4 regions of the Sinorhizobium sp. P24N7 genome follow, and region 4 is predicted to be linked to each of the others. Evidence: riboswitches for the same ligand, from Rfam matches in the RefSeq annotation. Region 4 holds a riboswitch; each other region holds the start of a gene.
The links. A riboswitch is a leader RNA that binds a small molecule or an ion and turns the genes downstream of it on or off. The one in region 4 is predicted to bind cobalamin.
Positions count from the first base shown of each region.

Region 1: it holds a riboswitch for cobalamin, as region 4 does, so the genes downstream of both, cobU (bifunctional adenosylcobinamide kinase/adenosylcobinamide-phosphate guanylyltransferase) here and ACFHWW_RS19655 (ABC transporter substrate-binding protein) in region 4, are expected to answer to the same signal.
Region 2: it holds a riboswitch for cobalamin, as region 4 does, so the genes downstream of both, ACFHWW_RS14350 (aromatic ring-hydroxylating dioxygenase subunit alpha) here and ACFHWW_RS19655 (ABC transporter substrate-binding protein) in region 4, are expected to answer to the same signal.
Region 3: it holds a riboswitch for cobalamin, as region 4 does, so the genes downstream of both, bluB (5,6-dimethylbenzimidazole synthase) here and ACFHWW_RS19655 (ABC transporter substrate-binding protein) in region 4, are expected to answer to the same signal.

Region 1 covers NZ_JBHMIW010000025.1:39,128-42,745, forward strand. Annotated here, with positions in the region: gene cyaD2 (adenylate cyclase CyaD2) at 1-362, shown strand, start outside; gene ACFHWW_RS31270 (FecR domain-containing protein) at 427-1,335, opposite strand; cobalamin riboswitch at 1,565-1,981, shown strand; gene cobU (bifunctional adenosylcobinamide kinase/adenosylcobinamide-phosphate guanylyltransferase) at 2,099-2,626, shown strand; gene cobW (cobalamin biosynthesis protein CobW) at 2,630-3,618, shown strand, end outside.
Region 2 covers NZ_JBHMIW010000007.1:200,575-204,192, reverse strand. Annotated here, with positions in the region: gene ACFHWW_RS14355 (2Fe-2S iron-sulfur cluster-binding protein) at 1-269, opposite strand, end outside; gene ACFHWW_RS14350 (aromatic ring-hydroxylating dioxygenase subunit alpha) at 266-1,510, opposite strand; cobalamin riboswitch at 1,623-1,826, opposite strand; gene ACFHWW_RS14345 (DUF6656 family protein) at 2,147-2,740, shown strand; gene ACFHWW_RS14340 (L-threonylcarbamoyladenylate synthase) at 2,806-3,618, shown strand, end outside.
Region 3 covers NZ_JBHMIW010000024.1:25,085-28,702, forward strand. Annotated here, with positions in the region: gene ACFHWW_RS30680 (DUF2865 domain-containing protein) at 1-530, shown strand, start outside; gene bluB (5,6-dimethylbenzimidazole synthase) at 1,334-2,017, opposite strand; cobalamin riboswitch at 2,062-2,273, opposite strand; gene ACFHWW_RS30690 (SDR family oxidoreductase) at 2,314-3,135, opposite strand; gene ACFHWW_RS30695 (phytanoyl-CoA dioxygenase family protein) at 3,199-3,618, opposite strand, start outside.
Region 4 covers NZ_JBHMIW010000011.1:5,583-9,200, forward strand. Annotated here, with positions in the region: partial or broken gene ACFHWW_RS19645 (TRAP transporter permease) at 1-919, shown strand, start outside; gene ACFHWW_RS19650 (DUF1850 domain-containing protein) at 916-1,290, shown strand; cobalamin riboswitch at 1,446-1,674, shown strand; gene ACFHWW_RS19655 (ABC transporter substrate-binding protein) at 1,843-2,910, shown strand; gene ACFHWW_RS19660 (iron ABC transporter permease) at 2,907-3,618, shown strand, end outside.

The DNA of each region.
Region 1 (3,618 bases), on a different contig from region 4:
TCGGCTTCGATATTCTGATATCCGAGACGACGGCGGATCTGGGCGAACGGTGCGCCGTGCTGGAGGCGGGGGCGCTGGCGCTGAAGGGCAAGAGCACGCGAACGCGGGTATTCGCCGTGGTCGGTGACGAGCATATGGCCGCTTCGGCCGAGTTTTCCGAGCTGCAGCGCATTCATGAACAGTTGATCGGGGCGATGCGTTTAAGGTCACGGCCCCGCAGAGAGCTCGTCAATGCCGCAAAGCTCAAGGCTCCGGCTCTGTGCGGGGGATTATCGGATTTCTACCGCCGCATCGGACGCCGGACAGACCACTTTGCCGGTGAACCTTTGCCGTTCGCAGACGAAGCCAGATCCGCCGAATAGAGAGACCATTTGATCCAACGCACTTCCGGACGGAAAACCATTACACATTTTTCCTGGGAGTGCTCTAACCGCGGCCCTTCTTCGTGCCTGTGTCCACTTGCCCGTTCTTGCCGCTATCCTGGCCCTTCTTGCCGGTGTCCTGTCCCTTCTTGCCCGTGTCCTGCCCTTTCTTCCCCTTGTCGAGGCCACGCTTGCCGGGCTCGTTGCTGGGCGTCTTGCCCGGGCGGGGCGCCTTTTGCGGGCTTGCTTTTTCGGGCGGCCGTGCCCGTTCCGGCGTGGTCGGCTTGATCTCGATAGCGGCCGAAATGCCGCAACTGCCGCTCATGCCGCCGAAGGAGGCAGAAAGTCTTTGGTCGCCCGAAAGAAAGGGCAAGGCCTTCCGGTTTCCGAGTGTCGCCAGTGTGCGGCGACCGGCCTTGTGCGTGTCCGTCATGGTGCCGTCGCGCTTTGCGATCACGCAATCGCAGCGTCGGGTGAGCTGCTGGCATCCCGCCGGGCCGCAGAACCGGGCCGCGCCCTCCAGGAGAACGATCGCCGTCGTTCCGTCGTTGCCGATGTAGAAGTCGAACACGGTTCCGCGTACGCCGATCGTTCCGGCAGGCGTCAAGATCTGATAGGCCGAGTGCTTCGAATTTCCGCTGATCCAACGAAACGTGCCTTTGGCGGCGGCGACGGTGAGTTGCTGCACCGATTTCGAATCGTTGAAGACGAACTTGTCGATGACGACGGAAGAGCCTGCCCCCACCGCCAATTTACTGCCGTCGCGGAACACGAACTGGCCGAGCCCAGATCTGGACGTGCTTATTCGCTCGTCCCGGTGAACAGCGTCCCGCTCCACGAGCGGCCCGCCGCTGCCGGTGACGACCGTCCTGATCCGGACCGCTTCTCCAACCGGTTCGGCGGCAATCGTCGGCATGGAACCGTAAAACGCTGCGCCCAAAGCAGCGATTGCGGCACGACGCAAGTGAAACATCGCACCCTCCACGATGATCTCCTGCGGCCGACGTGGTCCGCGGATCATGAACGTGAATGATAACCGGATCGACACAATGTCGCCGGACCCCAAGCATTCATTCTTATCATGGCCGGGCCGGAAGTGTCTGCCTACCCGTTCGGGGTAGCCGGCGCGAAAGCGCATATCTGCCGTAATCGGCGGTCCCGGTGTCGCAGGCCGTCGATTGACTTTGCCGCCGCCGCTTCATAATTAACGCAGTATGGATGGTTCCCTCGTGCCGAGGTGGGGCGAGGGAGTAAATGGGAATGCGACGGGGCGGACCCACGCCGGGCGCCCTTATCGCAGCCGACCCCGCGACTGTAGAACGGTCAGGGTTCGCCATCGGGCATTCCGCCGGATTTCCACGCGCTGCATGGGGCAGTCTCGTGAAGTTTGGCGGCATGTCGGAAAAGCCACTGGCGTGGCATTGCGATGAGCCAGGCAGGACGCCTCTTCTTCTACGAATCGTCCGCCTTTCGCGATGCCGCAAACGCCGGGAAGGCGAGGCGAGCCCGTTCGGTCTTTTGCCGCATCGTTTTTCGGGCCGAGCCGGTTCGTCGAACGTGCGGCCATGAGGATCGTGACGCCGTGAGCCAGGAGACCTGCCATCCGTCAGGGCATTCCGCCCGAGGGGAGATGCTCCCCGATGCCAGCACGGAGGTTGACGTGGCTCACAGGTCTTCGATCCAACGCGTTCTCGGCGCGCGCCGTTGCCGCTATAGCCTTCTCTAGGGCAGGCGGTATGGACATTTCCAATCTCGGCCCGATCCTCGTGCTTGGCGGCGCGCGTTCGGGAAAATCCACCTTCGCGGAAAAACTCGTCGAGGCCACCGGGTCTCCGATGCACTATCTTGCGACCGGCCGGGCCTTCGACGAGGAGATGCGGGAACGCATCGCCCTTCACCAGGCTACTCGGCAGGGGAAGGGTTGGACCACCCACGAAGAACCGCTCGATCTCGTGGGGCTGCTTCGCCGCATCGATGAGCCCGGCCGGGCTGTCCTCATAGACTGCCTGACCCTGTGGGTGACCAATCTGATGATGGAGGAGCGCGACATGGCCGCCGAATTCGCCGCGCTCGCCGCCTTTCTGCCCGCGGCGCGCTCGCGACTCGTTTTCGTCTCTAATGAGGTCGGTCTCGGGATCGTCCCGGAAAACCGGATGGCGCGCGACTTTCGCGATCACGCCGGCCGGCTCCACCAGATCGTGGCGGAGAAATCCGCAGAAGTTTACTTTGTCGCGGCCGGACTGCCGCTGAAAATGAAGGGTTGATTCATGACACTCGCAAGGGCGCCGCAGGGCAAAATACCGGCTACCGTCATCACCGGCTTTCTCGGTGCCGGCAAGACGACGATGATCCGCAACCTGCTGCAGAATGCCGACGGCAAGCGCATCGCGCTGATCATCAACGAATTCGGTGATCTCGGGGTTGACGGCGATGTGCTGAAGGGCTGCGGAGCGGAAGCCTGCTCGGAAGAGGACATCATCGAACTGACCAATGGCTGCATCTGCTGCACTGTTGCCGAAGACTTCATCCCGACCATGACGAAGCTGCTCGAGAGGGAGAACCGGCCGGATCATATCGTCATCGAAACCTCCGGACTGGCGCTGCCGCAGCCGCTCGTCGCCGCATTCAACTGGCCGGACATCCGCAGCGAGGTAACGGTCGACGGCGTCGTCACCGTCGTCGATAGTGCGGCGGTCGCCGCGGGCCGCTTTGCCGATGATCACGACAAGGTAGACGCGCTGCGCGTCGGCGACGATAATCTCGACCACGAAAGCCCGCTTGAAGAACTTTTCGAGGATCAGCTCACCGCCGCGGATCTCATCGTTCTCAACAAGACGGACCTTATCGACGCCGCGGGGCTGCAGTCCGTACGCGAAGAGGTGGCCTCCCGCATCAGCCGCAAGCCGACGATGATCGAGGCGAGGAACGGCGAGGTAGCCGCCGCCATCCTGCTCGGGCTCGGAGTGGGGACGGAGGGCGATATTGTCAACCGCAAGTCTCACCACGAGATGGAGCATGAGGCAGGCGAGGAGCATGATCATGACGAGTTCGACAGCTTCGTCGTAGAGCTTGGCTCCATAGCCGACCCTGCTGCTTTCGTCGAAAAGCTCAAAGGCGTCATCTCAAAGCACGACGTGCTGCGCCTCAAGGGCTTCGTCGACGTTCCGGGCAAGCCGATGCGCCTCTTGGTCCAGGCGGTCGGCAGCCGCATCGACCAGTATTTCGACCGCGCATGGGCTTCCGGCGAAACACGCGG
Region 2 (3,618 bases), on a different contig from region 4:
TTGACCGTGACCGCGACCGAAAGCGGGCGCGAGGGCGAGGATGACAGCGTATAGGTGCGCATCACCGACTCGGCCGAGACGGGCAGTTCGAGGGTCACGAACTGCCCGGGCAGGTAGCGGAACCAGGCCGGCTTGTCGGAGCGGAAGGTGAAAGTCATCACGTCGGCGGCCTCGGCTACGGCCGACGTGCACTCCAGCATGTGCTGACGGTCTCTCCAGGGATCGAGCTCGTCGAAATGGTGAAAGGAGCGAGGCATTTCCATGGTCATGCCACCCGCGAGAGGTGCGCGGCCCCGCCCTGAAGGCGGTCCAGCATGAAGCTCGAATACCACTCGACGAACTGCATGACGCCTCCCTCGTGTTCGGCCGAATATGGACCCGGCTCATAGGCCGGCGAGCGGATCCCGAACGCGTTTTCCTCGACGATCTGCCGGTCCTGGTCGTTGGTCTCCGTCCAGACGTGCGTCAGCTCGTCTATCGTATAGTCGACGCCCTCCACCGCATCCTTGTTGACCAGCCATTTGGTCGTAACCTGCGTCAGTTCCGGCCCGAGCGGCAGAACGCGGAAGGTGATCGCATGATCGCCCAGAATGTGGTTCCACGTCGTCGGATAATGGAAGAGGAGCAGCGTGCCGATGCCATCGGCGTCGAGCCCGGCGGAGAGCTGCCTGCGTACGGCCTTCTGTCCGGACATCGTATAGCTCTCGGCGCCGTTGATCAGGGGCATTCTCGTCATGCGGAACTGGCCGGTGGGCGCGATCCTGAAAGCGCTCGGAAGGCCCGCCGCCTCGCATTTCTGCCAATGGGCGCCGATTTCCGGGTCGTTCATCGCCCCCTGGACACCGGTGACGGTCGGCGCTTCGGGATAGGTACGGCAGAGTTCCGGATGATTGGCGGCGCAGTGGTAGCACTCGCGATTGTTCTCCCAGACCAGCTTCCAATTGCCCTTCTCGACGATCGTGCTCTCGAAGGCGACCTTCGTTTCCCCGAGGCGGTGCGGCGCGAGATAGCCCGCGACCGTCTCGCGGAACGGCCGGAAGTCCATTGGTTGTTCGGCAAGGCTGATGAAGATGTAACCGCCGACGGTTTCGCAGTGGATCGGCTTAAGACTGTGCTCGGCCGGGTCGAACCCCTCGGGCATCTGCCGCGCGAAGAGCAGGCGGCCGTCGAGCTCGTAGGTCCACTGGTGGTAGGGACAGACGAGTTTGGCGGATGAGCCTTTTTGCTGCGTGCAGACGCGCGAGCCGCGATGGCGGCACGAATTGTGCAGTGCCCGGACCGCGCCCTGTCTGTCTCGAACGATAACGACCGGGTAATCGCCGACCTGCACCGTGAAATAGTTCCCCGGCCGCGGGACTTCACAATCATGGCCGATGAACAGCCAATCCTTGTACCAGATCTGCTCCAGGTCCTGGCGATAATAATCAGGATCGACGTAGAAGGCGCGGTCGAGGCTGTAGCCTTCGCGACGGGTCTTCAGCTTGCGCAGCATTTCGGTCTGAATTTCCATGCCCTTATCCTCGTTTTCCGCCGTTTCGGAGAGGCAGGACTGGAACCCGCGCCGGCCGCATGGACCCGCAACGCAATTGGCTCCGATCCGGCTGCCCGCCGCAACCAGCTACGGTCTGTTTCTGCTTCAAGGCTGGTTTCCGGGCTCTGGAGCTGTCCGCAAGGGACCTGCCCGGCGCCTTCCCGGACGCTGTGTCCAGTGGCCTTCTGCCGTGGCTGTTCGCTCCACCACCGTTGCGGGGGCAGCGCCGGGATTTGACCGGCTTCCCAATTCTCCGCCTTCCCTTCGAGGCAGCACCTTGAGTGTCCTCATCTAAGCCTGAGGGCCGGTCCGGCAACTGCCAATAGACGACATCCGATTCCAGAAAGACGACAGCCATTCGCGGCGCAATCGGCTCGATTGGCAGACGGATATTATCCATAACAAACAAGGAAGTAGGTGAATCTCCGCGCAGCCGGCGGATTTTTCGGCAGCGCCGTTCATGGCGCGAAGGCGACTGGCCATTTTACGACACGGCCCACCGACACCAGGTCTGATCGATGCCCGCACGGCCGCAAACGAACCAATTCGTTAACTGTGATGATTTACGTTCGCTACCATCAACCCGCTTTCGGACAGGATGGCGCGACGACGCCCATGGCAAAACTCCGATATTACGACGCTGCCGACAAGGCGGCCGCACCGGCGAAAGCCAAGGCTCACACCGAGTTCCTGCGGACCGGCCGGATCGACAGACGCCGGTGGATGGCGAACGAGCGTCAGTATCTCAGTTATGCCGAGGTTGCGCAGCGAACGGCGCGGAAGCTGACGACGGCGGGCGAGACGACCCACAGCCGAATCAACGGGTTTCATGCCTCGATGCAGTTCCCGAAGATGGTCTTCCATCGCACGCTCGCCAACAGTCCGCATCTCGGCTACTGCCACGTGACCGCCGCGAAAACCTGCCTCGCCAAGGGACATGAGATCACCTGGTCCTTTTATCTCGCGAACTTCTTCTGCGACCTCGGGAACGAGACCCATTTCTTCGACCGGATCCAGCCGGGCTATTCGCGCATGTATTTCGCCGTCGCGATCGAGCCCGATGCCGGCGAAGAGCGGATCGTCGTCAACCGCAACGTGCGCGGCAACGGCCTGATTTTCCGGACGCAGGATCCGAAGGTGGCGCTGAAGAACGTGCTGATGCTCGGCGCACGCGACGAAGCCTTGCGGCGGATCATTCGCAGCCTTTGACCAAGAAAATCGTTCTGTTTTTGCAATCGCTCCGTTAAGGAAGCGACGGAAAGGATCAGAACGCCATGGCCGAGATCATCGACACGCGCATCGAACCGGAGCGGGCAATCGAGACGGCTTGCGCAGTTCTTTCGGACAGGGAACCCGTGGCGATCCCCACGGAGACCGTATACGGCCTTGCCGCCGATGCCACGACCCCCGATGCGATCAGCCGCATTTACGAGATGAAGGGGCGGCCGCGGTTCAATCCGCTGATCTGTCACGTCTCCGATCTGGCGATGGCGGAGGCGCATGTGACCTTCGATCCGGTTTCGAGACGTTTGGCCGAGGCTTTTTGGCCTGGCCCCCTCACGCTGATCCTGCCGCAGCGGCGGGAAAGCACCGTACACACGCTCGCATCCGCCGGTCTCGATACGCTCGGAATTCGGATGCCCGACGGGTTCTCGCGTCGGGTGATCGCCCGATTCGGGCGGCCTTTGGCGGCGCCGAGCGCCAACACCTCGGGCAAGATCAGTCCCACCAGTGCGGCCCATGTGCAGGCGGATCTCGGCTCCAGGCTGAAGCTCATCCTCGACGCAGGCCCGGCCGCGATCGGCGTTGAATCGACCATCGTCAAGGTCGAGAACGGAAAGCTGCGGCTGCTGAGGCCCGGGGGGCTCGACGCGGCAGAGATCGAAGCTTTGACCGGTCTTGCCATCGAGCGCCCGGAGACCGCCGGCGCTGTCATCGAGGCGCCCGGCATGCTCGCCTCGCATTATGCTCCCGGTGCCGCTGTGCGCCTCGATGCCGATGAGGTCCGGAAAGGAGAGGCCCTCATCCGCTTCGGCGGAAAGGCACTTCCCGGTGAAGGCGATGCCGCAATCGTCCTGGATCTCAGT
Region 3 (3,618 bases), on a different contig from region 4:
ATTTCGCCGGCAGCCTCAGAACCATGTGCGTGCGAACATGCGATGGCGCCTTCTTTCCCATCTCCTCGCATGCCACGCCGGCGGACTTCGGTCGCGACGCCGATCTCTGCCGCGCGCGCTGCCCGGGTGCGGAGACGGAGCTCTACTACCATGTGCTCGCAACGGAAGAAGCGGACCGGATGGTTTCGGCAACGACCGGCCGACCCTACACCGACCTCCCAACGGCCTTTGCCTACCGGGCGCGCGGTGTCGGCTCACCGGGCATCTGTGGCTGCGGAATTCCGGATTCCGCAACGGATGCCAACAGGCAAAAGACAGGCTCTGCCGGAAAGCTCACCGCCGTCAGCCCATCGGTCATTACCATCGGCAGCGAGAGAAAGGCGCCGCCCAAGCCGATAGAAGAGCGGCCCTACGACCCGACCAAAAACAAGGTCCGCATCGTCGGTCCGACTTTCCTTCCGCAGGAAGAGAGCGCGATCGACCTCAAGCATCCGCTTGGGCCGCGATACCAGCCGCTGCAGGACAATTGACAGGCGCCGTTGCGAGCATTCTGCTGGAATCACGCATATTCTTGATCCAGAGCCCGTTAAGCAGCGACCTTTGCGCGTCCGGTAAGACGCGCGGCGCTGTGGGAAACTTTTCGGAGGACTGCAATCTCTCCTCACCTCATCCCTTGTGCTCGTCACAGGGATGAGGTGAGCGCCGCGTCTGCGGCGCGGGAAGCGTTCTTGCAGCCCAAGGACTTGGTCTGGCTGGATTCCTGTGACAAGCACAGGAATGAGGGACCGGGGATGTGCGGCTACTACATCGAAGCGAAGCGGGACGCTGTATACGGGCGGGAGCTTCCGCGCTCGCTATCTTCACGGTTTATGAAACGCGCCGAGGGGTCGCACCCTCTCGACCCTCATCTCTGTGCTTGTCACAGGGATCCAGCAGCGCCGCGTCGGCGGCGCGGGAAGCGTTCTTTCAGCCCAAGGACTTGGTCTGGCTGGATTCCTGTGACAAGCTCAGGAATGAGGGACCGGGATGTGCGGCCACTACATCGAAGCGGAGCGGGGCGCTGTATACGGGCGTGACCCGGGACCTGTCGTGTCGCCTCGCTATCTTCACGGTTTATGAAGCGCGCCGAGGGACCGCACTCTCTCCTCACCTCATCCCTGTGCTCGTCACAGGGATCCAGCAGCGCCGCGTCTGCGGCGCGGGAAGCGTTCTTTCAGCCCAAGGACTTGGTCTGGCTGGATTCCTGTGACAAGCATAGGAATGAGGGTATCGAACAAGCCGCGTCGGGTATCTAGAATATCAACAGGCCTGAGATCAACCCTAACATCGTGATCTAACGGACACCCCAGCCTTCCTCGAAAACGAGATCTTCGAGCGGCAAGCGCTGCCGCCAGCCCTTCGCGGCGAGTTCCGGCTCTTGGTACAGCTTGTCGACGAAACCCAGGCAAAGCCAGGCAACGATTTCGATATGCTCCGGAATTCCGAGAATCGCCTTGATCTCCCTCTCATGGAAAATGCTGACCCAGCCGACGCCCACTCCCTCGGCGCGTGCGGCAAGCCAGAGGTTCTGGACGGCGCAAACGGTCGAGTACAGATCCATCTGCGGATTATGGGTGCGGCCCAGGACGACCGCTCCGCCGCGCGTCCGGTCGCAGGTCACGCAAATGCTGAGCGGCGCCTTGCGAATGCCTTCGAGCTTCAGCGAGCGATACTTCGCCTGCCTTTCGCCGGAAAACATTTCTGCGGCCTCGTCATTGGCGCGCCGGAATGCCTGCCAGACTTTCTCCCGCGTCTCGTCCCGACGAACGAGCACGAAGTTCCAAGGTTGCATGAAGCCGACGGACGGCGCCTGGTGCGCCGCAGCGAGCAGTCGCGCGACCAGATCCTCAGGCAGTGGTTCGGGCAGGAATTCGTCGCGCACGTCGCGGCGGGTCTCTATGGCACGATAGACGGCGGCGCGCTCGTCCGGCGAAAAAGCTCCGGCCGCCGCAAGGCAGCCGTTCTGGTCAGGCAGCATCGTTCGATCCCCAACAATGCGGAAACCTCCCGCCGTCCGCGCGGGGCCGGTCTATCTCGCCAGGCCGGTCTTCTGACTTCGGATCATCCGTTCGCGCCGCCTTCCCGAATCACGTGAAGATTCAGTGGCAAAGGTCTGAAAAGATTCAGACCAACCTGGCGAGAACGTCCCCGTCACAGCGTTGGGCACGTGCCGGAACTGCACCGGCTTCCCGATTCTCCCGCATTTCGCGGGCACCTGACGGCGGCATATGGCCACAGCTCCCCTCGAAACGCAAGGCGAGCAAGAGGGGAGCTTCAGAGCGGTGCCTCCGGGTGAGGCGAGGCGTCATAGGCACCCCAGATCGACTGATCGAAGCAGATGACGGAACCCGTCATGAGGCCGGATTCTGCCGATGAGAGATAGGCGCAGGCACGCGCGACCTCGGCCGGGTCTACGAGCCTGCCGAAGGGCTGGCTCGCCGCCGCCTTTTCCAGCCAGTTCGCAGGCGCATCGTGATATTCGCGCTGGATCCGGTCTTCGCCTTCCGAGGCCATCCAGCCGATGTTGAGGCCGTTGACCCGTATCCGGTTGCGCAGGACGGCATAGGCGGTGTTCCTGGTCAGCGTCTCCAGCGCCCCCTTCGACGCACAATAGGCTGTGATGAAGGGCTGGCCCGCCTTCGCCGACATGGAACCGATATTGACGATCGTGCCCTCCGTCTTCTCCCGCCGCATCACCTTTATCACCTCCTGCATCAGGAAGAATGGCGCCCGCACATTGACCGCGAACATCCGGTCGAAGAGTTCCGGGCTGGTGTCGAGGATCGTGCCGCGATCCGTGATCGCCGCGGCGTTGACCAGCGCGTCGACACGGCCGAAAGTGCGGTCGCAAGCAGCGACGACCGCACGGGCATCCTCCACCCGCTCGAGATCCGCCGGTACGTAGACGACCTTCGAACCGGTCGCCGCGGCGATCTCGGCAGCATTCGCCTCGCCCTTCGCCGCGTTGCGCCCGCAAATGACGACGCCGGCGGCGCCACGCTCGGCAAAGAGTGCGGCGATAGCGGCACCGAGCCCCTGCGTGCCACCGGTCACGATGGCGATCTTCCCGTCCAAACGGGCGTGGTCCGTGCTCATCCTGTTCCTCCCTTTGATATGTTGGTGAATATGGCTTCGTGACCGTACATTGAGCCAGGTGGTTTAGCTTAGCTTTCTCGCCGCCTGATCGGCCAACGCCTCGGCAAACGCCTCGGCACTCCATTCACCGGCAAGCGCTTCGTGCATCAGCTGCGCCTGCGTCCTGGGCGCCAGACCGCCAACCGGCGGATCACGATCGAGATTGGTCGGGAATGAATAGCCTTCGGCGCACGCGGCAACCGCATGGGCAATTTCGTCCTGCTTGAGCTTGCCGCCGGCCGCAAGGACTTTCAGAGCCGGAAAGAGCACGGCGCACATGTGATCGCGATCCACCGTTTCCATCGCCCTGCCGAAGGCGGAGGATACCTGCAGAAGATTGGCCACACGCTTGATTCCCGCAGACCGGTTGCTGCCCGCGGCGTGGAAAAGTGCCGGGTTGAAGAACACGACATCGCCCTTCTCCAGCGGCAATTGCACATGATT
Region 4 (3,618 bases):
TCGCGCTCGGCCTTCCCGCCGGTGTCATACGCATCATCTTCTGGGTCGGCCTCGGCCTCGTGGCGGCCGCCTTCTTCCAGTTCGGCATCGGCGTGATCGTCGCAGCGCTGGCGCTGCTGATTGCCGGCAACGCCTTCCTGAAGGGCGGCCGGGAGACCTTGGTGATATGTCGCGACGCCCTTGCCGAAGGGGCCAAGACGGCCCTTCCGGTGGCGATCGCCTGCGCGCTCGTCGGCGTGATCATCGGTACGATGACGCTGACCGGAGCGGCCAATACCTTCGGCCAGTTCATCGTCTCGGTCGGAGGCAAAAGCCTGTTTCTGTCGCTGCTTCTGACCATGGTCACCTGCCTCGTGCTCGGCATGGGCATACCGACGATCCCGAACTACATCATCACCTCGTCGATCGCCGGGCCCGCGCTTCTGGAACTCGGGGTACCGCTTATCGTCAGCCACATGTTCGTCTTCTATTTCGGGATTCTTGCCGATCTGACGCCACCGGTGGCGCTTGCCGCTTCGCGGCAGCACCGATCGCGCGGGAAAGCGGGCTGAAGATCTCGATCCAGGCGATCAAGGTGGCGGCGGCCGGTTTCGTCATCCCGTTCATGGCCGTTTATTCGCCGGCGCTGATGCTGCAGGATGGCGGCGCGATGGCCGCATCGGTGGGCTATCCGGCTGCCGTCGCCTATATCGTCGTCAAGACCGGTCTGGCGATCGCGCTCTGGGGTGCCGCCGTGGTGGGCTTCGCCGCAGTCCGGCTCGGGGTTTTCGAGCGGGTGCTCGCGGCCGCGGCCGCCTTCACGTTGCTGGCGGCGCTGCCGATCACCGATGAAGTCGGCTTTGCACTCTCCGCGCTCTTCGCCTTCGTGATCTGGCGGCGCGCCCGCCAGGCTGGCCGGCAGACGGCGAAACCGGCATGAGCGCGCTTGCCTGCATCATCGGCGGCAAGGCTGTCGCCGTTGCTGCGGGTGTCTTCACCCTCGGCTGGACCCATTCGGTCGAGAAGACCGAATGGCAGGAGCGTTGGGCCGTCACGGCCGATGGTCTCGTTCTCGAGGAGGCGCGCGTGCAGGGTTCGGGTGCGGGAATGGAGCCGGGAGACAATGCCCGTCGCCAGGGCCGCTGGTGGGTCTGGACGCCCGACCTGCCGCCGCTTCCCGAGCTGGTCCTGGCCGCCTCCGGAGCGACCGTCTCCGGCTGGACGCTTTGCGACGCCGGCGGCTGCCGCGAGCTCGCGGCGCAAAGCCGGGAACCAATCGTCCTGCGGCCATGCGATGGCCCAAAGCCATAATGGCCGATGCCGATCTGGCGGCACCGGTTGAAGGAACAGTACGGGGCCCTTGTGAAATGTTATTACGTAACTTTCTGTTGACGAGTGTAATAACATAACATATTGAACCCCTACGCCGCGGCGTCGCGTTTCACCTTGACCGGCGGCTGCATTCTAAATTAACTGAGCCTGACGGTTCCCCTACCCGTGAGGTGGAGGGGATTAATAGGGAACACGGTGCGGACGACCCAAGAGGGACCAAAACCGTGGCTGCCCCCGCAACTGTAAGCGGATCGTCGTTCATCGTGGCGCCCAGGCGCCAGCCACTGCGCGCGTTGCGCGGGAAGGCAGATGAGCGATTTCTGTCCGCGAGCCAGGAGACCTGCCGTCAAATCAGATCCAACGTCACGGGCGGGGATGCCCGGAACAGGAGCAAGCCATGACCATCTTTCGCGCCTTGCGGCGCACGCTTTCATCAGTTTCCCCGAGGTCGAGCCGTCACTCGTCCGATCAAACCCGATCGGCAGGCTGACGATCACGGCCGTATAGCGGCCTCACATTCGGGGACTATTCATGAACAGCTTTTGGAAACGACCGCTCATTGCGGGTCTCATCACCTTTTCCGCAGGCGTAGCGGCTCTTGACCGTCCCGCCTTCGCTGCCGAGACGACCTATCCGCTGACACTCGAAAACTGCGGTCGGCAGATCACCTTCGACAAGACGCCGACGCGCACCGTCTCGATCGGCCAGAGCAGCACCGAAATCCTCTATCTGCTCGGCCTTGCGGACAAGGTCGCCGGCACCGCCCTCTGGGTCGGCCCCGTCCTTGAAGGTTACGAGGAGGTCAACGCCAAGGTCGAGCGCCTGGCAGACAACGATCCGAGCTTCGAAAGCGTGGTTGCCAAGAAACCGGACATGGTGGCGGTGCAATTTCAATGGCAGGTCGGCCCGGAAGGCGTGGTCGCGCGGCCGGAGCAGTTCGAGGAGCTCGGCATTCCGGTCTACACATCGCCTTCGGATTGCACCGGCAAGGAGAATTCGGCGGCGAGCGACGGCGTGCGCCGGCAGGTCTTCACCATGGATCTCGTCTATCGGGAAATTCGCGAGCTGGCGCAGATTTACGATGTTCAGGACAAGGGCGAGAAGGTCGTAGCCGAGCTGAAAAGCCGAGAAGAGGCGGCGCGCGCCAAGGTCGCCTCGGCCGGGGGCAAACTCTCGGCGGTCTTCTGGTTCTCCAGCGCTGCCGATGCCGACCCCTATGTCGCCGGCAGGAACGGCGCACCCGGCTACATAATGGCGGCGCTCGGAATCGAAAACATCATCGACACTGAAGACGAATGGCCGACGGTCGGCTGGGAAACCATCGCCAAGGCCGAGCCGACCATGATCGTTGCCGGCTCCATGGAGCGTCGACGCTACCCGCTGGACAGCCTCGACGCCAAACTCGAATTCCTGAAGACCGATCCCGTGGCGAGCCTCATGCCGGCAGTCGCCAAAGGCTATGTGTTCGACATGGATGCGCAGGCGATGAACCCGACGATCCGCACGATCGAAGGAATCGAAGCGCTGGCGGATGCCATCGCCGAGGCCGGACTTGCGCCCAAGGCTGGGCCGGCTTCCAAGGGTGGGTTGGGCAAGTGAGCCGCGTGCTGACCCTGGCCGGGCGAACGGGGACGGGGCGCGTCGGCGCGGCTATCGCCGCGCTCGTGATCCTGTTCGCGGCACTCTGGATGGGCGCTGCGATCGGCGAAACGGCGATCCCGTTCAAGACCGTTGCGCAGACGGTCGCGAATCGGCTGTGGAACGCCGGCTATCCGCTGGCCCCGATCGACGAGGGCATCATCTGGAGCTACCGACTGAGCCGGGCGGTCGTGGCCGCTTCCTGCGGGGCGGCGCTCGCGCTCTCCGGCGCCGTGCTGCAATCGCTGCTGCGCAATCCGCTCGCCGATCCCTATATACTCGGCATCTCCGCCGGCGCCTCGACAGGGGCGGTCAGCGTCGCCATCCTCGGTGTGGGTGCCGGGATGCTGACGCTGCCGCTCGGCGCCTTCATCGGCGCGCTGGTCGCTTTCGTCCTGGTGAGCCTGCTGGCGGTGAAGGCCGGCCGCGGCACCGCGGCGATCATCCTGGCAGGCGTGGCGGGGTCACAGCTCTTCAACGCACTGACCTCCTTCATCGTCACCAAGGCGGCCACGGCCGAGCAGGCGCGCGGCATCATGTTCTGGCTGCTCGGCAACCTTTCGGGCGTGCGCTGGCCGGATGCCTGGCTCGCCGTGCCGGCGACGCTTCTTGGTCTCGTCGTCTGTCTCTGGCATGCCCGTCCCCTCGACGCGTTTACCTTCGGGTCGG